2 regions of the Bacillus cereus group sp. BfR-BA-01430 genome follow, and region 2 is predicted to be linked to the other one. Evidence: riboswitches for the same ligand, from Rfam matches in the RefSeq annotation. Region 2 holds a riboswitch; the other holds the start of a gene.

Region 1 (5,756 bases), on a different contig from region 2:
GACGCGAGCCATCGTGCCATCTTCTTTTATAATTTCACAAATAACTCCTACTGGTTCTGTACCGCATAGTTTTGCAAGATCCACCGCTGCTTCCGTATGACCAGCGCGACGAAGTACACCGCCATCTTTTGCAATTAGCGGAAAGATATGCCCAGGACGATTAAAATCGCTCCCCTTAGAAGATGGATTTAATAATTCGCGCACAGTTGTCGCACGCTCATGGGCACTAATTCCTGTTGTTGTAGAAAGATGGTCAATACTAACTGTAAATGCAGTATGATGAGAATCAGTATTTTGAGATACCATAGGTTCTAGTTGCAGACGTTTCGCATAGTGCTCTGTAAGTGGTACACATACAAGACCGCGTCCATGTGTAATCATAAAATTGATTGTTTCCGGTGTAATATACTCGGCTAAGGCGATAAAATCACCTTCGTTTTCACGGTTTTCGTCATCACATACAATAATGACTTTTCCTTGTTTTAAATCTTCTAGTGCTTCTTCAATACGATGAAACATCGTGCTTCCCCCTTATAGAAATCCGTTTTCTTGTAAAAAACTTTCTGTAACTGAATTGCTCCGCTTTGTTGGTTGTGACATAAACCGTTCGATATATTTTCCAATCATGTCACACTCAATATTGACGATATCCCCAGTGCCTTTTGTACCAATAATAGATTCGCTTACTGTATGGGGAATGAGCGAAATTATAATGGAATCGTCAGCCACATCAAATATCGTTAAACTCGTACCGTCAATTGCAACGGAACCTTTTTGTAAACAATAGCGAAGTAAATGATTGGGCATTTTGATTTTGTAATATATGGCATTATAATGTTGTTTTTTACTTACAATTGTGCCAATGCCATCAATATGACCTGTAACAAAATGTCCACCAAAACGTCCGTTAGCTGCCATAGCCCGTTCTAAATTCACTTGAGAATGTTGCTTTAGCATGCGAAGTGACGTTGATTTCATTGTTTCAGGCATCACATCAACCGTGAAATGAGATTCGGTAAATGATGTAACAGTTAAGCAAATACCGTTAACGGCAATGCTATCTCCTATTTTGACATCTGATAAAATGAAGCGTGCTTGAATTGTTAGTTTCATTGCTTCTCCGCTTTGTTTTATAGTTGAAACGGTTCCTAATTCTTCTACGATTCCTGTGAACATGAAGGCACCTCATTTCGCTTTCTAGCAATGATTTTTATATCATTACCAATCTGTGTCATCTTTTGAAATTGTAAGGAAAGTGCATCTTGTAGCTGTATAAAACCAGTGCCCCCAAACCAAGTAGGAGCATCTTTTCCACCAATTAATTTGGGGCTTATATAGGTTACAATTTCATTGAAACAACTTGCTTCTAAAAAACTTGCATGTATAGACTGTCCTCCCTCTACAAAGAGTGAGAGAATTTGCTTTTCTCCAAGCAGAGTGAGAAGGTCTTGAATTTCAATGCAATCTTTATTCATTTGTAATACAGATACATGTTCAGATGTGTATTGTAATATTTGATCTTTTTGAACGTTTTTTCCAACGATAATCCATGTTGGAGCTACTCGGTCTGTCACCACACGAGAGAGAAGCGGCGTTCGTAAATGTGTATCTAAAATAATCCGAATTGGATTTTTACCTCCATTTGGAAGGCGGGTAGTTAACGATGGATTATCAGCAATGACTGTATTTACTCCGACGAGAATCGCATCGTGTGTGTGTCGATAGTGATGAACATCATCGCGGGCTGCGTCTTCTGTAATCCATTTACTTTCCCCAGTAGTAGTTGCAATTTTTCCATCTAAGCTCATTGCTGTTTTTAATGTGACAAAAGGGTGCTTTGTTTTCATATAGTGAAAAAAGTATCGATTTAAGGAAAGCGCCTCTTCTTCTAAAATACCAGTTGTCACATGAATACCTGCTTCTTCTAATTTCTTTTTCCCATTGCCAGCAACAAGAGGATTGGAATCAAGCGTAGCGATTACAACGCGTTTGATTTTCTTTTTAATAAGCAAGTCACAGCATGGTGGGGTTTTTCCAAAGTGGCTGCATGGTTCAAGTGTGACATATACAGTTGCACCTTTTGCATGAGCACCGGCCATGCGCAGTGCATGAACTTCTGCATGTTCTTCACCTGCACGAAGATGAGCCCCCATTCCGACGATTTTCCCATTTTTCACAACAACAGCACCGACCATTGGATTTGGACTTGTTTGCCCCGCTGTACTTTGCGCCAGCTGTAAAGCAATTTTCATATATTCTTGGTCCGTCATTTCTTTCACCTCTCCTAAGAAAAAATCAAAAAACCCCAAGGATGATATCCTTGGGGTTTGGGAGACGTGATTTCTAGAAATATAGTACGAATACGAAAGTACAAGAAAGAAACCTAGCTATGTTTTATATTTTTGCATAGAAAAGAAGCCTAGCAAAAATATATTTTTTTACACGCTAGTTTACATAGTTTATTTCAGCATAGAAAAAATAGGTATATGAAATAAAGCATATACGATTATGAACAGTGTGCATGCTAAAATAAAGGTGTATTCGCTATATAAGCACTAGAAAACATATCCTTCTCCCATCCAGACTATACTGTCGGCTCTAGAGTTTCACTAGATCCACCGTTTTCAATTTTGAAAACGGGTCACGGACTTAGAAGCGTGCACTTCATCACCGCCGGTTGGGAATTTCACCCGACCCCGAAGGATGCTGTTTGCTCACATTATAGCACAAAAAATAAAAAAGGATAGAAAAAAATACTCGAATATGGAGAATTGCGTGACAATAAATGGGGGAAAATCGTTGGGAGAGAAGGGAAGAGGATAGATAATAATTTTTTGCTGAAGTTAGAAAAAGCATGCACCTCGATTGATGCATGCTTTATCAAAATTATTTTGTTTCTGGAGCACGAACAACGGATTCAAACTTGCCCTTATGTGCTGCGTCGCAATAAGGCATATTTTTTGATAAACCACAGCGACATAAAGAAAATGCAGGTTTCGCTGGGAAAGCATTCCCTTGCGAATCGACTAATTCCACATCCCCTGTAATGCGAAATGAGCCATTGTCATTTACTTTAATTTGTACTTTTGCCAACAGAATTCCCTCCTTCCAAACGCTTAAGTTCATCATATAATTGCAAGAGGGAACTTGACAATACAAAACTTACTTTGTCTGAAAGAGAGGAGAGTGTTATAATATCGTTTATAACTGATTATAGTAAGGTGACTAAGTATGAATAAACAATTACGTACACTACAAAATGTTGCAAATGAGCGCACATGGGCGTCTTTTTTAAATGATAATCATCCATATAGTTTACTTCATTGGTCAATTGCAGGTGTGGGGCAAGAGGCGAAAGATGTATGGTTATTACAAGATGAGGTAACGTTTCAAACAACTGAATTTGCAACACTTGATGAGGCAATGAAGTGGATTTCTGAAAATATGGAACAAATTACAGATGTTTTAGCACAGTAATAGAAAAAACAGGCTTAAGCGAGCCTGTTTTTTGTTTCTTTTACATAAGTTTCTAAAAATTGATCGACGGCATATTCATATTCTTGTTTGTTTTCATTATAAGAGCAAGCATGTGCACCACGCTCTGCAATATAGAGCTGTTTATTATCATTCTTTGCATCGTATAGCGCTTTTGTCATGTCACATAAAATATAGTCGTCGTCTTTACTATGAATAAAGAGGACGGGATTATTTATATTTTTTATACAATCAATTGGTGAAATTTCACCGATCGTATAACCATCACGAACTTTTAAAAATGCATTTGCTAAAGGTAACAACGGCCATTTTGGTAAATGGAATTCCACTTTCAATCGATGCTGAAGTTGCTCGTAAAAATCAGAAAATGGACAATCTGCGATATAAAAATCAGCGCCATCTTCAATCATTCCTGCATATTGTAGAAGAATAGCAGCTCCCATTGATTCTCCATGAATACCAAGTAGAATATTTGTACCAAAGCGAGTTTTCAGCCAATCCACTACAGCTTTTAAATCATACTTTTCATAATACCCATAACTTGTTGTCTTGCCACCGGATTGACCGTGTCGACGGTGATCGTAAATGAATACGTTATATCCTCTTTTTAAAAATAAATTTGCATATTTGATAGAATTTATTTTATTAACCGTTACACCGTGACAAAAAATCATGAATTTATTGGAATGACCTGTAGGAATATAATATCCGTGAATGTCGTATCCAAATTGTGAAGGAATCCAAATTTCTTCTTTCGGTAAGGCTTGAAAATCACTTAAGTGAAAGTGTTTTTTTGTTTCGCGTTCTAAAATTTCTTCGTCTGTTTTTTTCTTTAAATACATGACTTTATTCGTAAAAAAAATACCAATACCAATTAACGCACCTAGTATCGTTAGTACTGTCATAAAAATACGTTTCATACCTTACCTCATCCTCCAAAGAACTTTTACATATGATACACTTATATTGTATCATAGTAGTTTAAAAAGGTGGGAACAGGGAATGATTCAAATACAAAAAATTACAGATGAGATGAGAGATACGATTCGAAATTTTATGTGTAAAAATTGGGGTAGCACAATGATGGTTTCCAAAGAAAGAGCTCATCAATTAGACGAATTACCAGGATTTGTTGCAATTGAAAATGACAGAATAGTAGGAATTATAACGTTTGAATTAAAAGAAAGCATGTGTGAAATTGTGTCATTAGATAGTTTTGCTGAAAGGAAAGGGATTGGCACGAGACTTGTAGAATGCGTAATGACATTAGCTCGCGAGCATATGTGTAACAAAGTATGGCTCATTACGACAAATGATAATACGAACGCACTTCGATTTTATCAGAAACGTGGTTTTATCATGACAAATTTGTACGTCGATGCCGTGGAGAAGGCAAGGGAAATGAAAAAAGAAATACCGTTTTTTGGCTATGATGATATTCGTATATTGCATGAAATTCAACTCGAATATAGGTTATAAACGGTCGTTTATGTAACAATTTTCAGAAATATAAAATAACAAACTTGACGATATACATTTTTTAGTTTAATTTTTAATTGTAAACTATTACCATATCAAGGGGTGACGATGTGGCAACAATACGTGATGTTGCAAAAGTAGCCGGTGTTTCAGTCGCAACCGTTTCACGAGTCATGAATGAAAAAGGATATGTTCATGAAGATACAGTTAAACAAGTGAAACAAGCAATTGAAGAATTAAACTATAGGCCCAATGCGGTAGCGAAAGCTTTATTTAAAAAATCTTCAACAATTATCGCTATACTTGTGCCGAATTTACGGAATCCATCCTACATAACTTTACTTCGTTTTATAGAAGAATCGGCATATCAAGAGGGGTATCAAGTAATTGTTTGTAGTGTGGAAAATAAAAGGAATTATATAGATATATTATCTAGAAATCATATAGCTGGAATTCTTATGACGGAGGAAGTCTTTCGGGAAGTAGGAGAAGTTTCAGTTCCGTTTACTGTAATAGATGCGAAAGTACCGCTTTTCGAATATTATCAAAGTGCAAAAAAGGCCGTTACTATGCTTAAGGAAAAAGGATGCCATTTTCTAGCGTATATTGGAGAAAAGGATCGTAGTGAAGAGATGGAGGAGCATATATCTGGTTTTTTAGATGCAGTTTGGGAAGAGGAAATACCGTATCGAGTAGAAACTTTAGAAGGAGCTACGGAAAAGCGATATCAAGAAGTATTACGAAAATATCCATACGTAGACGGTATTGTAGCTTCAAGTGAT
Region 2 (5,756 bases):
TGTTTTTATAAACCAAAAAGAAAATAAAAATAAAATTAGACAATTTCCTGATGGGAAAACGAAACAAAGTTCTGAAAATGATATTATGATTGTCGGTAAGCCGTTGAAAGGAACAAAGGATAGTGCTGTATTTGTATATGAATCATTACAAGTTCCAATAAAAGGTATGGAAAAGGCAACGGATTTTATTTTTCTATCAGCCGGAATTGCGATTATTTTAACGACATTCTTTGCTTTCTTCTTATCAACACGAATTACAGCGCCGCTCCGTAAGATGCGTGAAGTAGCATTTGAAGTAGCGCGCGGTAAATTTGATGCGAAAGTACCGATGGTTTCGCAAGATGAAATTGGAGAGTTAGCTACAGCGTTAAACCAAATGGGAAAGCAATTGAAGTTTAATATGAATGCGCTGCAACAAGAAAAAGAACAGCTATCGAGCATTTTAAGTAGTATGGCTGATGGTGTAATTACGCTAAATCAAGAAGGTGAAGTTGTTGTCATTAATCCGCCAGCGGAACATTTCTTACAAGTATGGCAAGAAGAGAAAGAACTGGAGTTAAGCAGAAGCTTGCCGCCTGAGCTTGTGGAACAGTTCCATTTTGTTGCGGAGAGTGAACAACAGCAAGTGATTGAAATGAACCTTCAAAAGGGAAATTATGTTGTTTTAATGACGCCTCTTTATAATCAAACGAAAATTCGCGGGGCAGTAGCTGTACTTCGAGATATGACAGAAGAGCGCCGCTTAGAAAAAATGCGAAAGGATTTTATCGCGAATGTATCACATGAACTACGCACGCCGATGGTGATGCTCCAAGGGTATAGTGAGGCAATCTTAGATGATGTTGTTCAAACAAAAGAAGAAATAAACGAATTTGTACAAATTATCTACGATGAATCTGTTCGTTTAGGGCGTCTTGTAAATGAACTTTTAGATTTGGCTCGAATGGAAAGTGGACATGTGGAATTACATATGTCTGAAGTGGATATTCACCCGTTTGTTGAGAAAATCGGCCGTAAATTCCAAGGGATTGCACAGGATAAAGGGGTCAAGTTAACCGTTGATTTTCGCACGGAGGTTACAGAACATACTTTTGATCCGGATCGCCTGGAGCAAGTGTTGACGAATTTGATTGATAATGCAATTAGACATACAAGTACTGATGGGCATGTGAAACTTGTTATTGACAGGAAAGATGCTGGAATTGTATTTGAAGTGCAAGATACGGGTGCAGGTATTCCTGAGGAAGATATTCCGTTTTTATTTGATCGATTCTATAAAGCAGATAAAGCAAGGACGAGAGGAAAAACAGGTGGTACTGGTTTAGGTCTTGCGATTGCGAAAAATATTGTTCAAAGTCATGATGGGAAAATCTCGATATCAAGTGTTGTTGGAGAAGGAACAACCTTCTCTGTATACTTACCAAATCATGCGTTGTAATATATAACGTGGGTATTATATATAAGGAATAAGGATAAAAGTTCTACTACTTTATTTATTCATTTAGAAGATTGTTTCTCGATTGAATAAAGGATAGTAGAACTTTTTATTGTAGAGAGAGGATGAGCTGAACTGAGACTGTATACGAAAACGGGAGATAAAGGGCAAACAAGTGTTGTTGGCGGCCGAGTGGATAAAGATCATCAGCGTGTGGAAGCATACGGTACGATTGATGAAGTGAACTCTCATATTGGATATGCTATGACTTTCTTACAAGATGGGAAATTTCAAGACATTTATCAGGAATGTGAAAATATTCAACATGAATTATTTGATTGTGGAGGAGATTTGGCCATTGTCGGGCAGAAAGTACCTTATAAAGTGACAGATGAGATGGTGGAATATTTAGAAGAACGTATTGATCAATATATAAAGGAAGCTCCTCCGTTAGAACGTTTTATTTTGCCTGGAGGAAGCAAAGCGGCTGCTGCGATTCATATTGCTCGAACAGTAACGCGAAGAGCGGAAAGAGCGATTGTATCATTAAGAAAGCAGGAAGAGATAAATGAAGTTGTTCTACGTTATATGAACAGGTTATCTGATTATTTATTTGCGGTTGCACGAGTAGTGAATGCGCGTTTGCAAATTGCTGATGTGGAATATAATCGAAGTGCAATTGTGTTTCGTAATAAAGGGGAAAAGGAAGTGGACTGAATCACTTTCTTTTTTTGTATACTTTTTTCCGTATTATACCACAATAGAGAAAGGATAACGGTTAATAGAAAGCGGAGGATACATATGAAAGTTTTTAAAATTGGTATCATGATAATTGGGTTATTCTTTTGCTCCCAATTATATGTTTATGCTGATGAAAATCAGTGGACATGGCCTGTCGATGGTAAAATTAGTGACTACTTTGGGACTAGACATGGAAAACATTATGGGATTGATATTGCCGCTCAAGTTGGAACTCCTGTTGTAGCGATTCGAAATGGCATCGTAACAAAATCGTATTTTTCCAATAGCTATGGACATGTTATATTTGTAAAACATGGGAAATATGAAGCTGTTTATGCTCATTTAAATAAACGATATGTTATGCAAGGGGATCGCGTTCGAAACGGTGAAGTCATCGGTGAGGTTGGAAATACAGGTGAATCGAGAGGAGCACACTTGCACCTAGAGGTTCATCAAGGAAATTGGACAATTGAAAAAAGAAATGCAATGAATCCATTACTTGTTTTAGATGAAAAATGGGATCAAGTCGTTTCATCGTCTTTATATGTTGTTCAAAAGGGGGATACGCTCGTTAAAATTGCGCATAAGTTCGGGACTACGGTAGACAAAATAAAAGAGAAAAATGCACTGCGGCAAGATCAAATTTATCCAAATCAAAGATTATATATTAATTAAAACAAGAGCTAGCTTCAGCCAGCTCTTGTTTTACCAAAAAATAAAGACACATATAAATCCGGAAATAGCTAAATAGCTATAATAATAAAAGACTTTTGCTCTTGTTTTTTCTTTCGTTCGAAATAAAACAATTGTCGGTTCAATTAAACCGATTGTAAGGCATAACAAACCGAGAAGCATACAACCAATTGAAAAAGAATACAGGGCAATTTGTACTTGAAATGGGATAAGCCATTTTAATAAAAATGCAATAAGTGCGGTATAACAAATGCTGCCGATGTATTGATTTAATGTTACATTCGAACGAAAGCCTGGTAGTTTTTTTAAAAAAGAACGAGAAACAACCTCTGTTTGTAGAGAGGTGTGTTCTTCTATTATTTTTTGAGCATCTTTTCCTTTATGGAACAGAGAAAGAATCCAATTTCGTTTCCCTTGGAAAATGAATTGTGAAGTAGTTAAGTAATGATCGATTTTCACTTTTCTCCAATTGCTCCATGCATGGCGCTCGCATAGCTTTAGTTTACTTTCCGCACTTTTATCATATTGATAAATACTGATCCCTTCTTTATCAAAGGTAGCGTAGTATGTTTCTGTCGAAAATGTGCCTAGATCAATTGGACAATAGAAAAGCAATTCTTTTTTTAAATAAAAGTATTCTTTTCTTAAGTTTTTTTTCATCGTTTCGCGAATTGAGTGTCTTTTCTCTTTTTTCTTCATGACATTTCCTCCATATTAAGAAAATGCTCTTATCTTAACACTTCAACATCTTATCACTTTTCTGTATGGATGGCTAGAGAATTGAGCCGGAAAAAGGAGAAGAATGAAATAATTGGTTTAAATTGTAAAGTAACAGGCGGTAGGAAGAGATGGGTAAAAAATAAATAACTTATTTTTAATAAGTTACAATCTTTTTATTCACAACAGCAGCATGTTGTTGTATAATGAAGGAGAAAATAGAATATCGGTCTATCTTCGGGGCAGGGTGAAAATCCCGACCGGCGGTAATGAATGAGTATATGAGTTCTAAGCCCGCGAGCCGTTAAGGCAGGATTTGGTGCGATTCCAAAGCCGACAGTACAGTCTGGATGGGAGAAGATGGAGGTTCAAGCGTTCAAAAAAGATTAGTATTTGGACGTCTGTTTGATGTGCCTAAAATTTCTCCCTTTGTGTAAAACACAAAGGGTTTTTTATGATCGGAAAAGCAGGCATAGCAGAACCTTTCCACTTTCCATGAGATGATCGATGGAAAAGGAGAGAGCAGGATGAAACAAAAAAACAGTGTAGTACAAATGGTGAGTGTGGCAATGCTTAGTAGTATTGCGTATCTACTTATGATGTTGGATTTTCCATTCCCAGGATTTCCACCTTTTTTAAAAATTGACTTTAGCGACGTACCGGCATTAATTGCAGCGATTATTTTTAGTCCGATTGCAGGTGTAGTTGTAGAAGGAATCAAAAACGTTCTGTATTATGGAGTTCAAGGGAGTTTAACTGGGGTTCCGATTGGAGAAATCGCAAACTTTATTGCGGGATGTTTATTTATTGTACCAGCGGCGTTCCTATTCCGAAAACACCGTACAATCAAAAGTTTAACAACGGGTTTGATGCTAGGAACAATTATGATGGCGATTATCATGAGTGTGTTAAATTACTTCATCATTTTACCGGCGTACACGTGGTTTTTAAATTCACCAGCTATGTCGAGCGGTGCTATGCGACAAATGATTGTAACGGCGATATTGCCATTTAATTTAGTAAAAGGAATCGCTGTAACAGTTGTATTTGTAGCATTGTTCTCACGTTTGAAAGTATGGGTATTTGCGAAAATGAAAAATGCATAAAAATTGTTCAGTCATGAGCGGTGAAGATACCGCTCATGACTTTTTAGTATCCACCTATTGATGAGAAGCTAGATGGGAGAACTTAGTGGATCAAGTAAAACTTTCATCAGCGAGGATGTTTTTTTCCCATGCTGAATTGAGCTGCATTACAAAAAATCCCCCTCATTTCCATTGAGGGGGATTTTTTGAAGTTAATAAACGGACTATTCGAATTTAAGAGCGTCGCCATCAAATGTTTCATCAGCAACTTTAATGGAATCAGTAGGACAACCTTCAAATGCATCCATCATATCTTCGATTAACACATCTGGCACTTCAACGATTCCTTGGTTATCATCTAATGTTACAAAGGCAATACCTTCATCATCATAGTCATAAATGTCTGGTGCAGCAGCTCCGCAAGCTCCGCATGCGATACAAGTGTCTTTATCAACGATTGTATATTTTGCCATCTTTTTTCCCTCCTGATAATATGTATGTGAAACATTCGCTATAAAAATTATAATCCTATTGTAAAACGGTTCTTCAAACTTTTCAACATAAAATTATAATGATAATGCTTATCAATTAGGGTGTCAACTTATTTTTTAGTTATTTCATAAGATTTTCAAAATGCCTAAATGCTAAGCGGTTTGATACAATAGGAAATAGAAGATAAAAGTTTAGCGGTAGACAAATGTTATTGATAATTTATTCAATCTTTTTCTATTGTTTCCTTCTGAAAAAATTTGAGCATAGGAAGTTTCATCCATAACGCTTTTGATTCATGTCTGGAGTCAAGTATCTAGGAAGGAAAATATATCGAGAGGTGGAAGCGGTAATGCAATTTCAATACACTATATTATATTGTTTAAAACAATTGAATGGTGAACGAACCGTTTCTTCCATTTATTATTTGTTGAAGGGAAAACGTTCCTCCCAAACGTTACAGGATGGAAATATATTCCGTATTTCATTTCTTTTTGGTGTATATAAATCGTTGACAAGGTCCAATTATGAGCAAGAAATCGAACGTATTTTAGCTTCGGAATGGATTGAGGTTAAGCATGAAAATACATATGTCC

Evidence for each region. A riboswitch is a leader RNA that binds a small molecule or an ion and turns the genes downstream of it on or off. The one in region 2 is predicted to bind FMN.
Region 1: another riboswitch for FMN. It lies ahead of ribD (bifunctional diaminohydroxyphosphoribosylaminopyrimidine deaminase/5-amino-6-(5-phosphoribosylamino)uracil reductase RibD); the one in region 2 lies ahead of MR058_RS03320 (ECF transporter S component).

The regions. Positions count from the first base shown of each region.
Region 1 is NZ_JAKUEW010000003.1:170,046-175,801, reverse strand. Features, by position in the region: gene MR058_RS09185 (bifunctional 3,4-dihydroxy-2-butanone-4-phosphate synthase/GTP cyclohydrolase II) at 1-519, opposite strand, end outside; gene ribE (riboflavin synthase) at 532-1,176, opposite strand; gene ribD (bifunctional diaminohydroxyphosphoribosylaminopyrimidine deaminase/5-amino-6-(5-phosphoribosylamino)uracil reductase RibD) at 1,158-2,270, opposite strand; FMN riboswitch at 2,564-2,708, opposite strand; gene MR058_RS09170 (CDGSH iron-sulfur domain-containing protein) at 2,887-3,129, opposite strand; gene MR058_RS09165 (DUF2552 family protein) at 3,232-3,477, shown strand; gene MR058_RS09160 (alpha/beta hydrolase) at 3,492-4,415, opposite strand; gene MR058_RS09155 (GNAT family N-acetyltransferase) at 4,498-4,974, shown strand; gene MR058_RS09150 (LacI family DNA-binding transcriptional regulator) at 5,085-5,756, shown strand, end outside.
Region 2 is NZ_JAKUEW010000001.1:638,771-644,526, forward strand. Features, by position in the region: gene MR058_RS03300 (ATP-binding protein) at 1-1,438, shown strand, start outside; gene MR058_RS03305 (cob(I)yrinic acid a,c-diamide adenosyltransferase) at 1,571-2,152, shown strand; gene MR058_RS03310 (peptidoglycan DD-metalloendopeptidase family protein) at 2,237-2,851, shown strand; gene MR058_RS03315 (hypothetical protein) at 2,882-3,568, opposite strand; FMN riboswitch at 3,816-3,952, shown strand; gene MR058_RS03320 (ECF transporter S component) at 4,114-4,692, shown strand; gene MR058_RS03325 (ferredoxin) at 4,896-5,144, opposite strand; gene MR058_RS03330 (YpbB family protein) at 5,513-5,756, shown strand, end outside.